2 linked regions of the Tunturibacter psychrotolerans genome follow. The protein of the gene in region 2 binds, or shares a complex with, the protein of the main gene of each other region. Links are inferred from orthologs where the notes say so. Each region holds a gene or a part of one and is shown on either strand. Other genes may lie near its edges.

Region 1 (5,525 bases), 710 kb from region 2 along the record:
CTCGCGGACTCGCCTCCCGCGGCGAACCACCTTACACTCATCGTCTTGAAAATCTCAACCTGTTGCGTCAACACGGCATAGCTCGCGTCGGGAGCTGTCTCCTCGGTCCCCGCTTCTTGCGGACGAATGAAGTCGATATGATCCCGTGAAACTTTGCCTAGGCGTTTACCGCCCTATCCCTTACTGCATCCCGCTAGGCAGCGACTTAGTTAATCGTCCCGCATCCAGCACAATGGTCGCTAGCGCTTCGTCGAAGTTGTGGTCGTGCGTCTTCTGCTTCTCCGCTGGTGCAATCGACTCTGTCAGCGCCCACAGAACATAGTGCGTCGGCCTGTCATAAATCACCAATCGAAACATCGGAAGCGGATCAGAGGCCCCCTTCGATTTATCCGCATTCGAAGGCCCACTTGGAGCAGAAAGCTGCAACTCAAAGACAAGATCCGCCTCCGCCGGAGTAGCCACTAACTGATACCGTCCCCAACTCAAGACATCAGCATAAAACTGGTTGAAAGCCCGATCCGGATCGCCGCTGAACGGGTGAGGGAATAGCCCGCTGTCCGCACCTGCGTTTGAAAGAAAGATCTTCTTCGCGCTCATCAGCAACACCGGCGGTACCGGCGCCGTTTGAGGAATTAGAGGCTGCTGTCCTGACGCAAACCCCGCAAACAAGACACAAGACAGAAACGCGACAGGACAGAAACCTGTAATCGATCGAATTCGGATCATCGTATCCTCCAAATGCAAGACGGAAGTCATCGCGAACCAGCCTCCGTCCGCGCAACCAATCAGACGTTCAACAAATCACAAATGTTTCGCCGCCGCAGTGCACACTACACCGTGACCGTCTCCCGGTACTCCCCGAACACCTTCCGCATCACATCCGCAGTCTCACCGACCGTCGCGTAGCTCTCGACTGCATGAAGTATCTGCGGCATCAGATTGCCTCCATCCCGCGCAGCATCTTCCACCCTCCGCAACGCCTCCGCATGTGCGCCTTTGTCTCTCCGCAAACGCATCGCCCGCACCCTCTCCACCTGCCGTCCTTCGAGCGCCTCATCGATCCGCTGAATCGGCACCGCAACCTCCTGCTCACTGGCAAACTCGTTCACTCCGACGACGACGGCCTCCTTCTCATCCACCGCCCGTTGATATCCATACGCCGCATTCTGTATCTCGCGCTGCACATATCCCTGCTCAATCGCGTGCAGCATCCCATAGTTCCCGCCCAGATCGAACCGGCCAATCGTAGCCAGATACTCCTCTGCTCGCCGCTCAATCTCATTGGTCAGCGACTCCACATAAAATGACCCCGCCAGCGGATCGACCGTCTGCGCCACACCACTTTCATGCGCCAAAATCTGCTGTGTCCGCAATGCAATTCGCGCTGCATTTTCCGTAGGGAGCGACAGTGCCTCATCGAACCCGTTCGTATGCAGACTCTGCGTCCCTCCCAGCACCGCAGCCAGAGCCTGCAGCGTCGTCCGCACCACATTGTTCTCCGGCTGCTGTGCCGTCAGTGTCGAACCCGCCGTCTGCGTATGAAACCGCAGCATCCAACTGCGCTCCTTCTTCGCGCCAAAGTGTTCCCGCATAATCCGCGCCCACATCCTCCGCGCCGCGCGAAACTTCGCCACCTCTTCCAGCAGGTTGTTATGCGAGTTGAAGAAAAAACTCAGCCGCGGCGCAAACGAATCCACATCCAACCCCGCATCAATCGCCGCCTGCACATACGTCATCCCATCGGCAAGCGTAAACGCCACCTCCTGCACAGCCGTGCATCCAGCCTCGCGCATGTGGTAACCCGAGATCGAGATCGTATTCCACTCTGGCACCTCCTTCGCCGCCCACGCAAAGATATCTGTCACCAACCGCATCGCATGCGTCACTGGAAAGATATAAGTCCCGCGCGCAATGTACTCCTTCAAAATGTCGTTTTGAATCGTCCCACTCAGCTTCGCGACATTCGCGCCCGTCCGCTTCGCCACCGCAACATACAGCGCCAGCAGAATCGAAGCCGTAGCGTTGATCGTCATCGAGGTCGAGATCGTATCCAGCTCAATCCCATCGAACAACCGCTGCATATCTTCGATCGAATCAATTGCAACCCCAACCTTCCCCACCTCACCTAACGCCAGCGGAGAGTCCGAATCGTACCCAATCTGTGTCGGCAGATCGAACGCCACACTCAGCCCCTTGGTCCCGTGCGCGAGCAAAAACTTGTACCGTTTATTCGACTCCTCCGCGTCGCCCATGCCCGCATACTGGCGCATCGTCCACAGCCGTCCGCGATACATCGTGGGCTGAATCCCCCTCGTAAACGGATACTCCCCCGGCTCGCCTACCGTTGCGGCCCCGTCGAAGCCCGCAAGATCCTCAGCCCGATACACGAGCTCCACTGGAATTCCAGAACTGGTCTCAGGTTTCCCCGATTTGTTTTTAGTGTCTTCAGACATGCCGAACAAGTGTACCCGTCAGCCCACCTCACCGGCGCGCCGGCAACTAGCTCCGCTTACCTCTGCGACTCGACTTCACGAAGCTGCTGACGCAAAAATACCCAAACACCACCGCCATCGCCACAGCCACTAGCAGATGCACATGAGCATCATGATTCCCCGCCGTCTCCCGCAGCTGTCCACGCATCTTCCACGCGTTACTCATCGCAGACACTGCGAAGATCCCAAAGAAAACCCCGGTCAGCTCCAGCCACAGCTGCCCCGACAGCTTCACAAACGGTCCCCACACCGCCTCGCCAAACCGCTTCCCGCCGCGCTTCAGCCCCTGTCCCGTCAGCACCACTTGCTGAGTCGTCTGCGCAGCCTTCTGTCCCATCCGAGCCGCCGTCGACTCAGCAGCAATACTCGCTGTGCCGGGTCCATCCGCAGCCTTGCGTGCCCCAGACGGGTTCGGCGCCGTCGCCGCATCCACAGCGGTCACCAGCGTCTTAGCCGCCGCACGAGCTCCAAACCCCAGCGCACGTCCAAACCGAACCGAATCCATACCCAGAGTGTAGCCGTTCCCCCTGCATCCACCAAAGCGACGTCAGCGCCAACTTTCTTCCTCATTTCCATTCCCCGACGCATCGTTTTTCCGCGCCACGGAATCAGAACAAAAAAGGGGGAGCAAATCGATGAAGAGCACGCTTTGGACAGTCATCGACCTCTGCGCCGCCACCACCGGTTTTCTGGTCTTCGGATGCCGCCACATTCTGCCCGTAGAGCTTCTCGCCCATCGACCAGACAATTTTTGGGATGACCATCCCCCTGTAGTGGAAACCACTTAGACTCCATCTCCTTTTTCACCAAAGAAATCCCGTTGCAGCCTCCGCTTCCATGGGCGTATTCTTTAACCAGTGACGCCGACATACCCGCAATGCCGTTCCCGCCGGTCACCTTCGCTGGGAATACCCGATGCGTGGAGTAGTTCGAACCATAGGGAAGCCTGGAGGTGGCATTGAATCAGAAGGTCAAAAACCTGATACAGAAACTTGGCGAAGCAATCCACGAGTCCGTTTCGGAGTCAGAGGATATAGCAGGCGTCGTCAAAAACATCCGCGAACAGGGTTTTGATGTCCTCCTCATGCTTGAGGCCACCATCGGTCTCAACGAGGTTGAGGCAGAAGCCGATGAGGTCACCGATGCTGCAGACGAAGGCATCGAGGGGCCATTCACCTCAAACGACGTAGACTTTCTGAAGTCCTTGCGCATCAGCCTCGCTGAAGACGAACCAACCGACAATACCGACTCAACCGGCAGCACCGAAGTCTAAGCAAAGTAGTCTAAGCACCGAAGTGAAGGCAGCCTCTCACTTGACGAGGTCCAGGCCACATAAATCGGGCCTCGTCCCCTCCGCTCTGCCCTCTACATTCCAAAGTCAATCTCACCGTGGTAGACTCGCGTTTCCTTGTAACACGCGAGTCGCTTTGTGCATCTGACTGACGTGCTATGAAGATCAGCCGCTCAACGCAGAAGTCGGAGCTCGAAAGACTATGAAAGATACTCTTGGTGTTTTGCTCGCTGGTGGCGCTGGCGAACGGCTCTTTCCCCTCACCCGCGATCGCGCAAAGCCGGCCGTCCCCTTCGCCGGGCAGTACCGCATCATCGACATCACTCTCTCCAACTGCATCAACTCCGACCTCCGCCACGTCTACATCCTCACCCAGTACAAGGCCCTCTCGCTCAACCGTCACATCCGCGAAGGCTGGGGTACCGTCGTCGCCAACGAACTGGGCGAGTTCATCGAGATCCTGCCGCCCATGCAGCGCGTCTCCAAGAGCTGGTACCAGGGAACCGCCGACGCCGTCTACCAGAACATCTACTCCATCGGCTCCGAACAGCCAAAATATGTCCTCATCCTCTCCGGCGACCACATCTACAAGATGAACTACGCCCTCATGATGCAGCAGCACGTCGACTCCGGCGCCGACGTCACCCTCGCCACCCTCCCCATCGCCCCTCACGAGGTCCCCTCCTTCGGCGTCGTCGAAGTCGCCAGCAACGGAGAGGTTCTCGGCTTCGAGGAAAAGCCCAAAGAGACCAAAATCCGCTCCCCCTTCAACCCTGACATGGTCGACGTCTCCATGGGCATCTACATCTTCAACACCGACGTCCTCCTCCCCGAGCTCATCAAAGACGCCGAAGACCCCAACTCCAAGCATGACTTCGGCCACGACATCCTGCCCAACATCCTCGGCCGCGTCAAAATGCACGCCTACAACTTCGTCGACGAGAACAGGCAGAAGGCTCTCTATTGGCGCGACGTCGGTACCCTCGAGGCCTACTACGAGGCCAACATGGACGTCGCCGGCGTCACCCCCACCTTCAACCTCTACGACAAGTCCTGGCCCATGCGCTCGCGCCCCTACCAGTACCCGCCTGCCAAGTTCGTCTTCGGCGAACCCGGACGCACCGGCATGGCCATCAACTCCATCGTCTCCAACGGCACCATCGTCTCCGGGTCCGTCGTTCGCAACTCCGTCGTCTCTCAGGACGTTCGCGTCAACTCGTACGCCGATGTCGACTCCAGCATCATCTTCGCCCACGTCAACATCGGTCGCCACTGCCGCATCCGCCACGCCATCATCGATCGCGACGTTCACATTCCCGACGGCACCGTCATCGGCTACGACCCCAACGAAGACAAGAAAAACTACTTCGTCTCACAAAGCGGCCTAACCATCGTCACCCGCGACTACTCCGTCTACGAAAATCCCGTCTCCCCCGAATTCCTGCAGCAAGGCAACACCTGGTAGAGCAGGGAACTCCACAACATCGACTCACAAAAGAAGAGCGGGCCGCCAATCAGGCGACCCGCTTCTCTCTTCAGACGCAACGATAAACGTTAGTTCTTCTGCTTCCCCAACCGATAAACCACACCCCCCGAGATCGCAAAGAACTCGCGCGTCTCAGTCCCGAAGTGTTCCAGGATCAGGTCCGGCGAAAGTCGAATTGCCCAGTTCTTCGACCGGTTGATATCGATGCTGCCGCCCAGCGCCGCAATCGGCTTGGTCCGGTTCGTATAGAGCCCCG
Region 2 (7,110 bases):
CTCTTCAGTGGCACGCAACTTCACCTTCGCGGTATCGCCCAGCGAAGGCAGTAGATTGAAAGCCACTTGCGCATCATACTGTTCCCGCGGCAGCGTCTGAAACGAAAGCAACGTGACCGTCTGCTGATGCAATTCATCCATTGCAGCGCGACCATACTCCGACGCTGGCTCCATGACGGTTGCAGCAACACTCGTCAAAGGCAATCTCTCTTGCACCCTTCCCGCAACCAAGGCAAGCATTACGGCGACTGGATGTGCCGCGACAACGGCAGGCGTCTTTAGGTCCGGTTCCGGTCCACTTTGTCGGTTCTTGTCCGCTAAAATCTCCGTCACCCATGGCGCCCGTACCAGAACATCCTTTTCGTCCTCCAATGCATAGGTTAGGTCGACAATACTTGCGCCGGCACGCCGCGCGGCCTGCCAATGCTTCTTCGTCACAGCCGCATCGCCCGAAAAGAAAACAAAGTCCATCCGATCGAAAGAAGATGCTTCCAGCCGCTGTATAAACGCAACCTCATCCCCAGCCGCAGTCACTTGTCCCGCCGCCTCCTCTTCGTCGAGCAGCACAAAGTCCGATGCTCCCAGCAACGACTCACCCAACTCTTCGCTCAGCTCTTTACCGGCAAGCGAGGACGCACCAACAATTCCGATTCGATACATTGTGTCCGTCATATTTACCTGAAAAGTCGTCTAGATAAGGGATCTGAAGAGCCAGACCACTATTTTATCTGTTCACCCTGCATCACCGAATCGCAGCACTCGAATGCCGTCGCTCTCTGCCCCACGAATACGCCAGCCGAGCCACCACGCCAGATACCAGATACGCCATCGCGATAATAATCAGCATGTATTGGTGATACAGCACAATCGACGCACCTACTACCGCTATAACCGCAAACAGCCTGTAGGGGTGTCGTGCTCCAACCGTAATCTCCTTCGCGCTCCAGAAGCGCCAGTTGCTCACCATTAGAAAGCTGGTAAACAACAACAGGCAAAGCCACACCACTGAAACCCACGGGTTGTCGATTGGCGATCCACGCTGAAAGTGAACCACCGAACTGATCACGCCCGCACCCGCCGGTATCGGCATCCCTACAAAATACTTCTTGCCCGGACGACCCGGATTGCGCGGCTGCGGATTGATGCTGATATTAAATCGAGCCAACCGGCTGGCGCCGCAGATCAAAAAAATAAAGCAGACAAACACCCCGATATGGACTATCTGCTGCCGCGCCTCCGGATGCGCCATCGACGGCAACATGCGGAAGCCCCAAATGTAAGCCAGTAAACTCGGCGCAACGCCAAACGTAATCACGTCCGCAAGTGAATCGAGTTCCCTACCAAAGTCACTCGTCGTATTCGTCATTCTTGCGATGATTCCGTCCAGCCCATCAAACAGCACCGCAATTCCTAGGGCCAGTGCAGCTCGGTCAAAGTAACTCTGGTCCGCCATCGACCCTTGAATACTCTGTGTAATCGCGTAGTATCCCGCAGCCATGTTGCCCGCCGTGAACAGGGACGGCAGCACATACATCCCGCGACTGGGCTGACGCCTCATCTTACCGTCAGTGCCTATCTGTGCATCCTCCATCAAGCCACCACTGCCGATGCTTCATTGAGCGCCTGCTCTGGAAGCACAGCCAGTACAGTCGATCCGCCCTTTACGCGAGCCCCCGTCTTCACCTTCAGGTTCGCAGCAGCAGGAATCAGAACATCTACCCTCGACCCAAATTTGATGAGGCCGATTCTCTGTCCGCGCTCCACCCGGTCACCCACCTTCAGATTGCAAACGATGCGTCGCGCCAGTAGCCCCGCAATCTGTTTAAAGCTGACCTCGTAACCGCCGGCGTCGATCGTGATCAAAGTCTGCTCGTTATTGAGCACCGACTCCGGCTTCATCGCATTCATAAATTCGCCTTTGCGAAACTCGCACACCTTCACTACACCGCCCACAGGCGAGCGGTTCACATGCACGTCAAAGACATTCAGAAAGATGCTAAGCCGTAACCGGCTTCCACTAATCGTCTCGATCCACTCAGCTTCCGTAACCACGCCATCGCCGGGAGACACAATCTGTCCCGGCGCCTGAGGAATCGTCCTGTTCGGATCACGAAAAAACCACAAAAAGAAAGCCGCCAGCACCACCGGCAACGCCACCAGCGCAATCGGCATATTCAAATACCAGAGCACTGCCGCAACCAACCCAAGCCCTAAGGCATAGAAGAAACCGTCTCGCACCATAAGTGACTCGATTATAAGGCCACGTACACCTCGGACTTGGGCGCGACTTCGCCCCAGCCGATCGCCACCGTGCCCTCGAAGCCTTGTCTCTTGGACCTTAGGATGCTACTCCCAGCCGCCGAAGCCGCTCGATCTCATCCTTCAGTCTGAGCTTCAACTTCTTCAAACGTACCTCTTCCAGTTGTTCGGAATCCGTCAGAAACAACTTGGATCGCAACGTATCCAGCCTGCGATCATACAGGCTATGTTCTTGCATCAATTGTTGAATGGAAGGAAACGACGCAGGGTGGGGCAGCTCGGTGAACTTGCCAGTTTGCACGTGAGAATACCTCCAGCACAGACAACAACGCACTGATGGCCGACAAACTATCACAGCGCAATCAACACGGGCAATGTGGATTACGCACCTTCCGCTAACTTCAACTGCATCAGCAACGCGTCGTCGTCGGGATCTCGATAGTATCCAGCACGTTCACCGACGGCAACGAAGCCCAACCCTCTGTAAAGCGCAATCGCCCCCGCACTCCCAGACCTAACCTCGAGTTCCATCTCCGTCGCGCCCCGCTCCACACACCAGCGAATGACCGCTTCGCAAAGCATCCTGCCAACCCCACTTCGCCTCGTCGACACGCCCACCGCAACGCTTTCAAGCTCCCCCAAATTCACAACCTCTGAAACCAGAACCTTCCCCACGGCGAACCCCAGCAACCCCGCCTCGTCCTCCGCAACGAAGAGGCGCCTCCTCACCGCACCATCAGCAAGTCCGCCCGAATCCACAATTGCTGCATACTCCGCCGCAGCCCAATGCGGAGCCTCCGCAGTCTCCTCTTCGAGCCGCATCACCCCCACAAGATCCGCAGCGACACCCTCCCGGACTCGATAATCAACAACACTCATCGAGCCGATCTCGGCACGGCAGGCTTTGCAAAAATCTCAGCATCCGTCCGCCGCAGATAATTCGCATCCAGCGTAGCCGCATCGTCGAACTCCCCCGATACAACCCGCTCCACCGCAAACGGCAAAGCATCCCCAGCCAATGGCTCCTCCACTAGCCTCAACCGCAACTCCACCAAACTCTCTTCTACCTTCGCCTCACACACCACCACCAACCCACCCGATGCCGCAACCATCACATCCTGCGCGCACATCAAGGCCTCCCGCACGCAGCTTCGCCCGACATATTCGCCGTAATAAAACTCACCGCGCCCCGCATCGAGCACCGTGTGCACCTTCTCACCGCCGTCATCGACGGAGCCGGCAAGCAACGCCAGACGCGACACCGCGATCAGCGGCACACCACCCGCCTCACTCAACCCCTTGGCTGCGCTCACGCCTACTCTTACACCAGTAAAAGATCCAGGTCCATGCACCACCACCACGGCCGTCAGTTCACTCAGCTTCCATCCACTTGCCCGCATCAGACGACGCACTGCCGGCACCAGCCGCTCCGACGAAGTTCTCCCCGGCAACATCTCAGTCGCAACAATCGTCTGTGCCGCGCCTGCGTCTCCCAGCGCGACGCTCCCCTCCGCACCAGCCGTATGAATCATTAAAAACCGCATCATTCCGCACCCTGATGCGGCTCAGCATCTCCCACAATCTCCAACAGCACGCCTCCTGTACTCGCCGGATGCACAAAGAAATACCGGTGTCCGCCTGCCCCCACCCTCACCGCATCGCTTGCCAACCTCACTCCCTGTTTGGTCAGCCGTTCAAACATCGCGTCAATCCCATCCACATGCACAGCAACGTGATGCAGCCCCTCACCGCGCTTCGCTAGAAATCTTCCAATCGTAGAGTCTTCCTCCGTCGCCTCCAGCAGCTCAATCCGGCTTTCGCCAAGCGGCAGCATCGCCGTCTTTACCTGTTCATGCTCCACAGTCTCCTCGTGACTCACCGCTAACCCCAACGCTTCATAAAATCCACGCGCCCCCGCAATACTCTTCACCGCAACACCCAGATGATCCAGCCGCAGTCCACGCTGCCGCACAGCACTCAGCCCCGCAGCGCCGTCAATCCTCACCTTTCGCGCTACTTTCTCCAGCGCGCGTTGCTTCACCTTCTCCATCAACTCCTGCACACCTTCCCCTGTCGTCGCAACGGTCCGCACAACCGGTGGCACCCAACCATCTGGGCCCAACGCTAAACCCTGCATAGCAACAATCTCCTGTTCCACCAGTTCGGCGCCCCCACGATCGCTCTTATTGACGACGAACACATCCGCCACCTCCATCACCCCGGCCTTCAGACTTTGCACCTCATCGCCCATCCCGGGAACCAACACCAGCACAGTCACATCCGCAAGCCCGATCACATCTACTTCATCCTGGCCCACCCCCACCGTCTCAATCAGAATCGTCTCCCGCCCCGCCGCCTCCATCACCACGCAGACATCCGCAGTAGCGCGAGTCACACCACCCATCGCACCCCGAGAAGCCATGCTGCGGATAAACACCCCATCATCCCCGGCAAAACCCTGCATCCGAATCCTGTCCCCCAGCAGTGCGCCCCCCGTAAACGGGCTTGAGGGATCGACCGCCACCACCCCAACACTCTGCCCCTGCTGCCTCAGCCATCTCACCATCTGGTCTACCAGCGTGCTCTTACCTGCCCCCGGCGGTCCCGTCACTCCCACTCGTAGCGAGTTCCCCGCAAACCCACGGCAAGCCTCAATCAACGCTGCCGCCGCCGCGCCGCCACCCTCCACGATCGACAACGCCCGAGCGAGAGCGCGCACATCCCCCGACCGCAGCCGCGACACCATACTCACGACACTTGTCCCGTCCGTATTAAAAACCTCATCCACGTCAGCGATGATACCGTGCTCTTGGCTCGCCTATCACGGGCTGCGCCAAGCGCAGATCTTCTGAATTCACCCATTATCATGGCTTCGGCAGTTAGCAAGATATTTGTAACCGGGAATGATCGGGAAATTGGCTAGGATGTCGCTTGACACCGAGTGCCCAATACGGACTATCCTCTTCCTCAACACCCCTTGCACCGAATCTGCCGCAGCAGGACCAGTCCGGGGCACACGTCAGACCAACATTTACGCTGGAGTTGCAACTAATGTCGATCAATACTGCCAGCCTGCCTGACTCGGGCTTCTCCGCCACCACCCCGGAAAAATCAAACATCCGCTGGGTCGTCTGCGGTCTTCTGTTCCTCGCCACCACCATCAACTACATGGACCGCTCGGTCTTCTCCCTCATCGAGCCGCTCCTCCACCTCGATTTCATGGGCTGGATTCCGGGCGTGGACGCCGCCCACCAGACCGCCTACAACCTCAACTTCGGCCGCGTACTCATCTGCTTCCAGATCGCCTACGGCATCGGCTTCCTCTTCGCTGGCCGCATCATCGACAAGCTTGGCACCAAAACCGGCTACGCCCTCGCCATCCTGGTCTGGGGTTGCGCCTCGATCAGCCACTCTGTCGTCACCAGCGTCGCAGGGTTTTGCATTGCCCGCATCTTTCTCGGCCTCGGCGAGTCCGGCAACTTCCCCGCCGCCATCAAAGCCACCACCGAGTGGTTCCCCTCCGAAGAGCGCGCTCTCGCCACCGGGCTCTTCAACTCCGGCACCAACGCTTCCGCGTTTATCGCGCCCGTCCTCATCGCAGCCGTCGCCGCCCGTTGGGGCTGGCACGCCGCCTTCATCTGCACAGGTTCTATGGGACTCGTTTGGGCGATCCTATGGGTCATCTTCCCGTACAACAAACTCCGCCGTGGCGCTACCCAGACCCAGGCCAACCTTGCTCCCGTCACCCAGGGCGGTTCGATCTATCCCATCCTTCTCCGCCACCGTGGCTTCTGGGCCTTCTGCATTGCTAAAGGCATCACCGATCCTATCTGGTGGTTCTATCTCTTTTATCTCCCTAAGTTTCTCAACGACAACTACGGCCTCAATCTAAGTCATGTCAAATATCCGCTGATTGTCATCTACGCTGCAGCGAGCGTTGGTTCCATCGCCGGCGGCTGGCTCTCCGGCTTCCGCATGAAACACGGCCACAGCGTCAACTCCGGGCGCAAATTCGCTCTTCTTATCTGCGCAATCTGCGTCCTTCCCATCATGCTGGTTCCGCATATGCACACTCTCTTCCCCGATAATGCATGGCCGGCCATCGGCCTCTTTTGCCTCGCCACCGCCGCTCACCAGGGCTGGTCCGCCAACCTCTTCTCCACGCCAACCGACATGTTCCCATCCACCAGCGTCAGCACCGTTGTAGGTATCGGCGGCGCGGCGGGCGCCCTCGGAGGCGCGTGCTTCACCTGGCTCGTCTCTCATTTCTTCTCCCTCCACCCTTTGCTCATCTTCACGATGGCGGGCCTCGCCTACGTGACCGCTCTCCTCATCTTCCAAGTACTCATACCCCGTCTCGGCGCCCGGCAGACCATCTAACTCTCGCCTTACCCACGACCTGACGAATGTTGCTCAAATTGGACCATTCGCGCGTCCGGCTCCGTCGCCTCTCCCAAAACACGCGCCTTTATCGCCGTGTTACCCTTCATCAAATCCCGCTCAAGGAGCAGCACGCAGCGTGAAAAAAGAGGCAAAAGAGCAGTTCGACGAGGTCTCTGGACATAGCCAGCTCACCATGCACGTCGTCGAGCACATTCGCTCTCTCATCAGCTCAGGCGAGGTTCGGCCCGGCGACCGCCTCCCTCCCGAACGCGATCTCGCTCGTCAGCTTAAGATCAGCCGCTCCAGCCTCCGCTCCGGCATTGGATTTCTTGCCGCCATGGGGGTCCTGAAGAGCCGCCACGGCGCCGGTACCTTCGTCGCCTCTGGGCCGCCATCGTTCGACTCCAGCTCCTTCTCCGTCCTCGGAGCTCTGCACGGGTTTCATCCATGGCAGATGTTTGAAGCCCG

What was found.
Region 1: the proteins of meaB (region 2) and RBB77_RS22795 are in contact, whole or in part, in a crystal structure (PDB 8DPB), measured with the Methylorubrum extorquens proteins. The link is inferred for Tunturibacter psychrotolerans from one-to-one orthologs. Residues at the interface, in SOR26638.1 of Methylorubrum extorquens: Arg20, Ala21, Ala24, Arg25, Thr28, Ser32, Arg33, Arg34, His37, Thr98, Gly99, Gly100, Ser101, Ile102, Leu103, Lys106, Thr107, Ala110, Ala113, Ile114, Asp115, Arg116, Ala118, Phe119, Ile120, Arg121, Pro122, Pro124; in SOR27001.1 of Methylorubrum extorquens: Glu577, Glu578, Asn579, Asp580, Gly581, Arg582, Arg583, Arg585, His596, Ala604, Ser605, Ala608, Asp609, Gly611, Phe612, Asp613, Val614, Asp615, Ile616, Gly617, Pro618, Leu619, Glu625, Arg628, Gln629, Val631, Glu632, Asn633, Asp634, Glu661.

Annotation. Positions count from the first base shown.
Region 1 is NZ_CP132942.1:5,428,213-5,433,737, reverse strand. Bases 143-3,117 are described here. They hold RBB77_RS22795 (acyl-CoA mutase large subunit family protein), read right to left. Parts: upstream 2,454-3,117; coding sequence 831-2,453; downstream 143-830. Other genes in these bases: RBB77_RS22790 (hypothetical protein), read right to left, coding at 2,500-2,997; RBB77_RS22800 (hypothetical protein), read right to left, coding at 181-726. Outside these bases: RBB77_RS22785 (hypothetical protein), read left to right, coding at 3,128-3,280; RBB77_RS22780 (hypothetical protein), read left to right, coding at 3,445-3,765; glgC (glucose-1-phosphate adenylyltransferase), read left to right, coding at 3,932-5,248; RBB77_RS22770 (hypothetical protein), read right to left, coding at 5,338-5,525. UniProt on the Escherichia coli protein: Catalyzes the interconversion of succinyl-CoA and methylmalonyl-CoA. Could be part of a pathway that converts succinate to propionate.
Region 2 is NZ_CP132942.1:4,718,575-4,725,684, forward strand. Bases 2,905-5,870 are described here. They hold meaB (methylmalonyl Co-A mutase-associated GTPase MeaB), read right to left. Parts: upstream 5,006-5,870; coding sequence 3,803-5,005; downstream 2,905-3,802. Other genes in these bases: RBB77_RS19860 (GNAT family N-acetyltransferase), read right to left, coding at 2,905-3,138; tsaB (tRNA (adenosine(37)-N6)-threonylcarbamoyltransferase complex dimerization subunit type 1 TsaB), read right to left, coding at 3,135-3,806; RBB77_RS19875 (MFS transporter), read left to right, coding at 5,311-5,870. In the rest of the region: RBB77_RS19840 (Asd/ArgC dimerization domain-containing protein), read right to left, coding at 1-672; pssA (CDP-diacylglycerol--serine O-phosphatidyltransferase), read right to left, coding at 743-1,591; RBB77_RS19850 (phosphatidylserine decarboxylase), read right to left, coding at 1,591-2,241; RBB77_RS19855 (DUF465 domain-containing protein), read right to left, coding at 2,339-2,560; more of RBB77_RS19860, read right to left, coding at 2,641-2,904; more of RBB77_RS19875, read left to right, coding at 5,871-6,639; RBB77_RS19880 (FadR/GntR family transcriptional regulator), read left to right, coding at 6,779-7,110. UniProt on the Escherichia coli protein: Binds and hydrolyzes GTP. Likely functions as a G-protein chaperone that assists AdoCbl cofactor delivery to the methylmalonyl-CoA mutase (MCM) ScpA and reactivation of the enzyme during catalysis.